One region of the Acidiphilium sp. PM genome, then DNA from elsewhere that is predicted to be linked to it. Evidence: predicted binding sites of a transcription regulator. Region 1 holds the regulator's gene; the other holds the start of a gene.
The links. The regulator HrcA, encoded in region 1, represses chaperone genes, less so after heat shock. The targets are predictions, from matches to a motif close to GTTNGCACTCNCNNNNNGNGAGTGCNAAC.
Positions count from the first base shown of each region.

Region 1 (4,743 bases):
GCTGGCGCAGCAGCACCCGGCGATCGGCGCGCGACTGGGCATAGAACGGCACCGGCGGCAGATAGGCCGCCGCCCCGGTCTTTTCCGCCAGCGCGTGGATCACGTCGAACGGGTTGGCGTCGATCCGCTGCGCGAGCGCGCCGATGATGGAGACGACCTTCAGCCCCTCCCGCGGCTCGCGCGGCAGGTGTTCGACCGTCGCGGCCATGGTGCGGCCATGCCCGAACCCGACGACACGATGCTGGCCGCGGGCGAAGGTTTCATGAAGAAACGCCGCCGCCGCGCGGCCGAGCGAGGAAATGACGCGGGACGATGCGGCGCCGCCCGCCGCGGCCGAAGCGTCGGGCAGCGCGGGAACGACCCGGCAATAGGTCAGGCCATGGCGCTCGATCAGCGTCCGCTCCAGGCCGAGGCAGCCGGCGAGATCACCCTCGATGAGGATCCGCACGAGGCCGCTGCGCGCGGCGCCGGCGATCAGCCGCTGCACGCGCGCCGGCGGAATGCGAAGCTGCGCGCTGATCTCCGCCTGGGTCAGGGATGCCTCGTAGTAGAGCCACGCCACCCGGGTGACGAGTTCGGTATCGTCGCCGGATGGCCGGTCGCCTCGATCTGTGACCACGTTCCCGCCTGAGGTTGATTATTTCTGCTATCGATAAAAAAATAATCATACTTGCGACGGCAGCGTCAAGACCGGGCGCGCCGCGCCGGCGGCCTCATCGCCGGACCGGCGTCGCCCTGGCATGGTGCTCGGTCGCGGATGGATCGCTACGGCGTGCGCCGCGGCACCACCAGCCGGGCGAGCAGGATTTGCACCACCTCGCCGTTCTGGTTCAGCGTTTCCGACCGCATCACCACCCGCCCGCGATCGGGGCGCGAGGCGGAGGGGGTCATCTCCACGACGTCGGTAACCACGCGCAGCACATCGCCCGGCCGCGTCGGCCGGGGCCAGGAGATATCGTTCCCGGCGCCGATCAGCCCGCCGGCGATCGGCACGCTCTCCACCAGCAGTCGCATCGTCACCGCCGCCGTGTGCCAGCCCGAGGCGGCGAGCCCGCCGAACAGCGTCGTCCGCGCCGCCGCATCGTCGAGATGGAAAGGCTGCGGGTCGTATTGCGCGGCGAACTCCCGGATCGCCGCCGCATCGAGCGTCGTCGTGCCGCTTTCGAAGCGGGTGCCCACCGCCAGATCGTCGAAGAACAGGCTCATCCGAGCAGCCGCCCGATCACCCGCGCGGTGTAATCCACCACGGGAATGATGCGCCCGTAATTGATCCGCGTCGGCCCGATCACGCCGATCGCGCCCACGATCCGGTCATCGCGCGAGCGCGCCGGGGCAACCACCATCGACATGCCGGAGGCGCCGAACAGCCCGCTTTCGGCGCCGATGAAGATGCGCACGCCTTCCGAGCGCTCGGCCAGTTCGAGCAGCTTCAGCATCGTCTCCTGCGCCTCCAGCCGCTCGAAGAGCTGCTGCACCGAGGCGAGTTTTTCCAGTTGGTCGACATCGGCGAGCAGCCGCGCCTGGCCGCGCACGATCAGCGAACCGCCCCTGCCCTCGTCCGACCAGGTCGCGAGACCGGCCTCGACGATGCCGGCGGCGAGATCGTCCAGCGCCGAGCGGTCCGCCCTCATGTCGTCGGCCACGCGAACGCGCAGCTCGCCGAGCGACAGGCCGGAGAGCTGGGCATTGAGGTAGTTGCTCGCCTCCTGCAGCGCCGATGGCGGCACGCCGGGCGGCGTCTCGATCACCCGGTTCTCGACCTGGCCATCCGCCGAGACCAGCACGACGAGGGCGCGGCCGGAACTCAGCGGCACGAATTCGATATGCTTGACCGCCCCTTCCGATTTCGGCGCCAGCACGATCCCGGCCGCCTGCGACAGGCCCGAGAGCAGGGCGGAGGCCTCGGTGAGCGTGTCCTGGATCGACCGGCCGGACTGGGCGAGCGCCGCCTCGATCCGCTCGCGCTCCTCGTCCGACAATTCGCCGAAATGCAGCAAACCGTCGACGAAGAGGCGCAAGCCCCGCTCGGTCGGCAGCCGTCCGGCCGAGATATGCGGCGAGAACAGCAGCCCGGCATCGGTCAGGTCCGCCATGACGTTGCGGATCGTCGCCGGCGACAGGCCCATCGGCAGCAGGCGCGAGAGCGTGCGGCTGCCCACCGGCTCGCCGGTCTCGACATATTGCTCGACGATTTCACGCAGCACCGCGGCGGAGCGTTCATCAAGCCCCGGCGGCAGCCGCACCGGCCCGACCGCCGGCTTTGGCCGACCGGCGCGGGCGGAGGAACGCTTGGATGTCTGGTCCATGGCGCCAGAGTCGGGTATCGCGGGGCGAAAATCAAGCGACACGTTTCAGCCGACAGGAGAGGCTTCATGCCCGAAATCAAGAGACCGAGCGGCCGCATGGCCGATGCGCTGCGCCAGGTGGAGATCGTCACCGGCTTCTCCCGCCATGCCGAGGGCTCGGCGCTGATCCGCATGGGCGGCACCGAGGTGCTGTGCGCGGCGAGCGTGGAGGGCCGGGTGCCGGGCTTCCTGCGCGGCGCCGGCCAGGGCTGGGTGACGGCGGAATACGGCATGCTGCCGCGCGCGACCCACACCCGCGGCGACCGCGAGGCGGCGCGCGGCAAGCAGTCCGGCCGCACACAGGAAATCCAGCGGCTGATCGGCCGCTCGCTGCGCGCGGTGGTGGACCGCACGGCGCTGGGCGAAATGACCATCACCCTCGATTGCGACGTGCTGAACGCCGATGGCGGCACGCGCTGTGCCGCGATCACCGGCGCCTGGGTCGCGCTCGCGCTCGCGATTCGCACGCTGCGCAAGGCGAACGTGATCGCGACCGACCCGCTGATTGGCCAGGTTGCGGCCGTCTCCTGCGGCGTGTTCGGGGGCGTCCCGGTGCTCGACCTCGATTACGCCGAGGATTCCAACGCCGAGGCGGACGCCAATTTCGTCCTCACCGGCACGGGCGGCATCGTCGAGATCCAGGCGACCGCCGAACGGGCGACCTTCGAGGAGGCGACCTTCGGCACCCTGCTCGGCCTCGCCCGCAAGGGCACCGCCGAGTTGTTCGCGGCACAGCGCGCGGCCCTCGATGCGGCCTGAGGCGGCGATGCGGCTCGAACGCGGCCAGCGTGTGGTGATCGCCACCCACAATGCCGGCAAGCTCGCCGAATTCGCCCTGCTGCTGGCCCCGCACGGGCTCGATTGTGCATCCTCCGGCGCGCTCGGCCTGCCTGAGCCGGCGGAGGACGCGCCGGATTTCGCTGGCAATGCGCGGATCAAGGCGCTCGCGGCGGCGACAACGAGCGGTCTCGCGGCGATCGCCGACGATTCGGGGCTGGAGGTCGCCGCCCTCGGCGGCGCGCCCGGCGTGCGCTCGGCGCGCTTCGCGCAGGAGGCGGGCGGTTATGCCGCGGCGATGGCGAACATCATCGCCGCCAGCCGGGCGGACGACCGCGCCGCCTTCGCCGCCGCGATCTGCCTCGCGACACCGGAAGGGCGGACCTTCACCTATCTCGGCTGGTGCCGCGGGCGCATCGCCCCGGCACCGCGCGGCGCCGGCGGGTTCGGCTATGATCCGGTCTTCGTGCCGCTCGGCGAGACGCGCAGCTTCGCCGAACTCGACAAGGCCGAGAAATCGGCGATCAGCCACCGCTACCGGGCGCTGCGGCAGTTTGCCGCAGCACATCTCGGCTGAAGGTCTTCCGGCCGATTACTCGGCCGGAATCTTCGCCGCCGCCGGCGCCGTCATCGGAACCGGCAGGAAGCGCGCATAGTCGCGCGGCACCACCATCCAGAACCGCGCCAGCGTGCGCTCCCACTCGTTGAGCAGGCGCTCGGCATAGAGGCTCTGCGTCTCGCGCGCGTGCTCGGTCACGAGGTCGCGCAGATGCTGCGCCCAGTAGGCCTCCGTCACCCGGTTCCAGAGCAGCGTGTCGGGGTTGACCCGCAGCTCGAAATCGGCGGCCGGATCGTAGACGAAGGCGATGCCGCCGGTGAAGCCGGCACCGAAATTGTCGCCCACCGGCCCGAGAATCACGACCGTTCCGCCGGTCATGTATTCGCAGGCATTCGACCCTGCCCCCTCGACCACCGCCACAGCGCCGGAATTGCGCACCGCGAAGCGCTCGCCCGCCTGGCCGGCGGCGAACAGCCGGCCCGAGGTTGCGCCGTAGAGGCAGGTATTGCCGATGATCGTGTTATCCTGGCTGACAAGCGTCGAGGACGGCGCCGGCCGCACCACGATGGACGCCCCCGACAGGCCCTTGCCGACATAGTCGTTGGCATCGCCGAAGACCTCGAGCTTGAGCCCGCGCACCGCGAAGGCGCCGAGCGACTGGCCCGCCGCCCCGCGCAGCCGCACGGTGACGTGGTCGGCCTGCAGGTCGGCGCCGCGCTTGCGCCGCACGATCTGTCCCGAGAACTTGGTGCCGATCGCGCGATGCGTGTTGCGGATGCCGTATTGCAGCTGCATCTTCTCGCCGCGCTCGAAGAACGGTGTCGCATCCTCGATCATTTGCGCATCCAGCGTCTCCGGCACCTCGTTGCGGCCCTGCAGCGTGCAGAAGCGCGCATAGGGGCCGGGGTCGGCCTGGGCGAGCAGCGCGTTGAGATCGAGATCGTCGAGCAGCTCGGAGCCGCGCGAGATCTGGTGCAGGTAATCGGTGCGGCCGATCACGTCCTCGAGCCGGCGCACGCCGAGCGAGGCGAGGATGTGTCGCACATCCTCGGCGATGAAGGA
Region 1 is NZ_AFPR01000077.1:13,394-18,136, reverse strand. It holds gene APM_RS03215 (sugar-binding transcriptional regulator) at 1-619, opposite strand, end outside; gene APM_RS03210 (MaoC family dehydratase) at 766-1,206, opposite strand; gene hrcA (heat-inducible transcriptional repressor HrcA) at 1,203-2,306, opposite strand; gene rph (ribonuclease PH) at 2,373-3,104, shown strand; gene APM_RS03195 (non-canonical purine NTP pyrophosphatase) at 3,112-3,699, shown strand; gene gltB (glutamate synthase large subunit) at 3,715-4,743, opposite strand, start outside.

Region 2 (4,085 bases), on a different contig from region 1:
GAACCTCATCATGACCGGAGGGATAGCCCAAAACGGGGCGGGTGGGAAAGCAGAAAAAACGCTATGTTAGATTTTTTCTTTCCCCCGAAGGCTCCACCCTCGGCTCAGGGGAAGCCGAACGCGACACCCATCTCGCCGCGCGCGGCGAAAGTGCTGCTCGTCGGCTCATAGAATCCGTTGGACGGTTTCGATCCGGCATAGTTGAAATGCCGCATCTCCAGCCCGGCGAAGACGTGCCAGACATTGTCGAGCCGCCAGTCGGCGCCGAGCCGCACGGCCTCCTCGCCGCTGGTGCCGAAGCTGCCGGAGAATCCGAGCGCCGGCGCCGAAACGCCGCCGCCCACCACTGCCAGCCCCTCCGCCGAGGCGGAGAGGACGAGCCGCCCCGTCGCCGCATAATCGAGCTTCGCGCCGAACCCGGCCAGCGCCGCGTGATAGAAACTGCCATAGCCGCCGCTGCCGCCGATATTGCGCGACCAGCTCTGATAGCCGGCGGCAATGAAGGGCAGCACGCTGACCGCGTGGCTCAGCGGCACGGCAACGCCGAGCTGGACCTCGACATGGTTGAACCGCGCCGCTTCGGACTGGTCGTATGGCACGAGCCCCTGCGACGTTCCCTGCAGGTAGCCCTGATATCCCAGCGCGCCGCCCGAGAAATCGTAGACCACGCCGGTATAGACGTCCGGCAGGCCCAAGGCCGGGCCGAGCCGCGAGGCGCCGAGGCTGAACCCCGGCAGCACGCCGCTCTCCTGGTCGGAGGTGTTGTCGAACCCTTCGTGATAGCTGTAGCCCGTCGCCGTGATGCCGAGCGAAACCCGGGTCTCGGCCGCGGCAATCGCCGGGTTCACGCCCTGCGCCCGCGCGCACGGCGCGAGCCGCGCCAGCGCGAGAGCCAGTCCGAGCGCACAAAGGATATTCCTCGTCACAGCCGCCATTCCAGATCAATCTTGCGTAACACAATTTATCGCAAGAAAACCTGAACGTCTGCTTAACTTTGAGATGCCGGCGCGAATTCCACACATGTCACCCATCCGCCACGCCATGGCCGCGCGGGTCAGTGAAGCTGGAACATATGCGGGCTGCGCATCTCCCCTGGCGTGATCAGCGCGGCCGTGCCCACCCGCACCGAATGCAGCTTGCCCTCGATCTGCCGGCTCCAGAAATCGAGGAACCGGTGCAGCACCGGGTAGCGCGGCGCGATATCGAGGTCCTGCCACACGAAACTCTGCAGAACGCCCGGATGGTCGGGCAGATGGTAGAGAATCTCGGCGGTCGTCAGCCGGTATCCCTCGAGCTGTCGGCTCAGTGTCATGATCTGTCTCCGTCGCACTGTCATCGGCGGGCCGTGCGAGTCCGCTCCTCCTGACCATGACGATGCCATGACACCCCCGGGGGTTGGCAAGAAAAATCTTTCTTATCAACACTTTAGCACTCACCTCGGGCAATTGCTGCCGGACTTGACATCGGTTGCCCACAACACTATCCCTTTGGCACTCTCCCGGTGAGAGTGCTAGCAAGCATCCGGTGCCTATCGAGAGGGCCGGCGCTGCTGAGCCCGTCACTGTTGCAACAGACTTCTGAAGTCAGGAGCGAGCCACATGAAATTCCGTCCCCTGCACGACCGCGTGGTCGTTCGCCGGCTGAACGCCGAGGAGAAGACCGCCGGCGGCATCATCATCCCCGACACCGCCAAGGAAAAGCCGATGGAAGGCGAGGTCATCGCCGTTGGCCCGGGTGCCCGCAACGAGGCCGGCGCCGTCGTCGCGCTCGACGTCAAGGCCGGCGACCGCATCCTGTTCGGCAAGTGGTCGGGCACCGAGGTCAAGATCGACGGCGAAGAGCTGCTGATCATGAAGGAATCCGACATCATGGGCATCATCGAGGGTACGGCTTCGAAGAAGAAGGCCGCCTGATCACCCCCGGTTTCCCCTCCGATATCGCATAAAGGAAGTTACACATGGCTGCTAAAGACGTCCGCTTCTCGGCCGACGCCCGCGAACGCCTCATCCGCGGTGTCGACCTGCTCGCCAACGCGGTGAAGGTCACCCTCGGCCCCAAGGGCCGCAACGTCGTCATCGAGAAGAGCTTCGGTTCGCCCCGCATCACCAAGGACGGCGTGACGGTCGCGAAGGAAATCGAACTCGCCGACAAGTTCGAGAACATGGGCGCGCAGATGGTGCGCGAAGTGGCCTCGAAGACCAACGACCTCGCCGGTGACGGCACCACCACCGCGACCGTCCTCGCCCAGGCGATCGTCCGCGAGGGTGCGAAGGCGGTTGCCGCCGGCATGAACCCGATGGATCTGAAGCGCGGCATCGACAAGGCGGTCAACGCCATCGTCGACGAGCTCAAGAAGCGCACCAAGAAGATCACGACCCCGAGCGAAACCGCCCAGGTCGGCACCATCTCCGCCAACGGCGAGGCCGAGATCGGCAAGATGATCTCCGAGGCGATGCAGAAGGTCGGCAACGAGGGCGTCATCACGGTCGAGGAAGCCAAGGGCATCCAGACCGAGCTCGACGTCGTCGAGGGCATGCAGTTCGACCGCGGCTACGTCTCGCCCTACTTCATCACCAACCCGGAGAAGATGGTCGCGGATCTCGACAATCCGTACATCCTGATCCACGAGAAGAAGCTCTCCGGCCTGCAGCCGATGCTGCCGCTGCTCGAAAGCATCGTCCAGTCCGGCAAGCCGCTGCTGATCATCGCCGAGGACGTCGAGGGCGAGGCGCTGGCCACCCTGGTCGTCAACAAGCTGCGTGGCGGCCTCAAGATCGCCGCCGTCAAGGCGCCCGGCTTCGGTGACCGCCGCAAGGCCATGCTGGAAGACATCGCGATCCTCACCGGCGGCCAGGTCATCAGCGAAGATCTCGGCATCAAGCTCGAGACCGTGACGCTGAACATGCTCGGCCGCGCGAAGAAGGTGCTGATCGAGAAGGAAAACACCACGATCGTCGAAGGTGCCGGCAAGAAGGCCGACATCACCGGCCGCTGCAACCAGATCCGCGCGCAGATCGAGGAGACCACCTCGGACTACGACCGCGAGAAGCTGCAGGAGCGCCTGGCGAAGCTGGCCGGCGGCGTTGCCGTCATCCGCGTCGGCGGCGCCTCGGAGACCGAGGTGAAGGAGCGCAAGGACCGCGTGGACGACGCGCTGCACGCGACCCGCGCCGCCGTCGAGGAAGGCATCGTCCCGGGTGGCGGCGTGGCCCTCGCCCGCGCCTCGCTCGCGATCAACAAGCTCAAGGCCGATAACGACGACCAGCGCTTCGGCATCGACATCATCCGCAAGGCGGTGCTCGCGCCGATGCGCCAGATCGCCGAGAACGCCGGCGAAGACGGCGCCGTGATCTCCGGCAAGGTGCTCGACAACGACGACTACAGCTTCGGCTTCGATGCCCAGTCCGGCGAGTTCAAGGACATGGTCAAGGCCGGCATCATCGACCCGACCAAGGTCGTCCGCACCGCGCTGCAGGACGCCGCCTCGGTCGCCGGTCTGCTCATCACGACCGAAGCGATGGTCGCCGAGCGTCCGGAAAAGAAGGCCCCCGCCGGTGGCGACGCCGGAATGGGCGGCATGGGCGGCATGGGCGGCATGGATTTCTGATCCGCCGCTCCAGGCTCAGGCCCGGATACCGGAAAGCCGTGGGGGCAACCCCACGGCTTTTCTCTTGAGCCCCGCCTGTTGCGCCGCGCCGCCGTTCAGCCCCGCCGCCGCTCCAGCCCGAACGCCCAGGCCGCCACCGCCAGCCCCGCCAGCGCGAGCGCAGCGCCCAGCAGCGGCAGGCTCCGATAGCCGATCCCGGCGCCCAGCGCCGCCCCGCCCAGCCACGCCCCGCCGGCATTGCCGAGATTGAACGCCCCCTGGTTGATCGTCGAGGCAAGGTTCGGCGCATCCCGCGCATGGTCGATCACCCGCGTCTGCAACGGCGAGACCAGGGTGAACACCGCCATCCCCCAGCCCGCCATCACCAGCACGGCCACCAGGCCGAACGGCAGCGCCGCCCGCAGCGCCACCAGCAGCACGGCGATCGCCAACAGCGTCGCGACGATCGTGCGCGCCGCATGCCGGTCCGCGAGCCGCC
Region 2 is NZ_AFPR01000218.1:2-4,086, reverse strand. It holds gene APM_RS09925 (hypothetical protein) at 105-935, opposite strand; gene APM_RS09920 (usg protein) at 1,055-1,312, opposite strand; gene groES (co-chaperone GroES) at 1,599-1,913, shown strand; gene groL (chaperonin GroEL) at 1,958-3,607, shown strand; partial or broken gene APM_RS09905 (MFS transporter) at 3,703-4,085, opposite strand, start outside.
Region 2: groES (co-chaperone GroES) is a predicted target of HrcA. The motif match lies at 1,487-1,515, and genes of this name have one in related genera.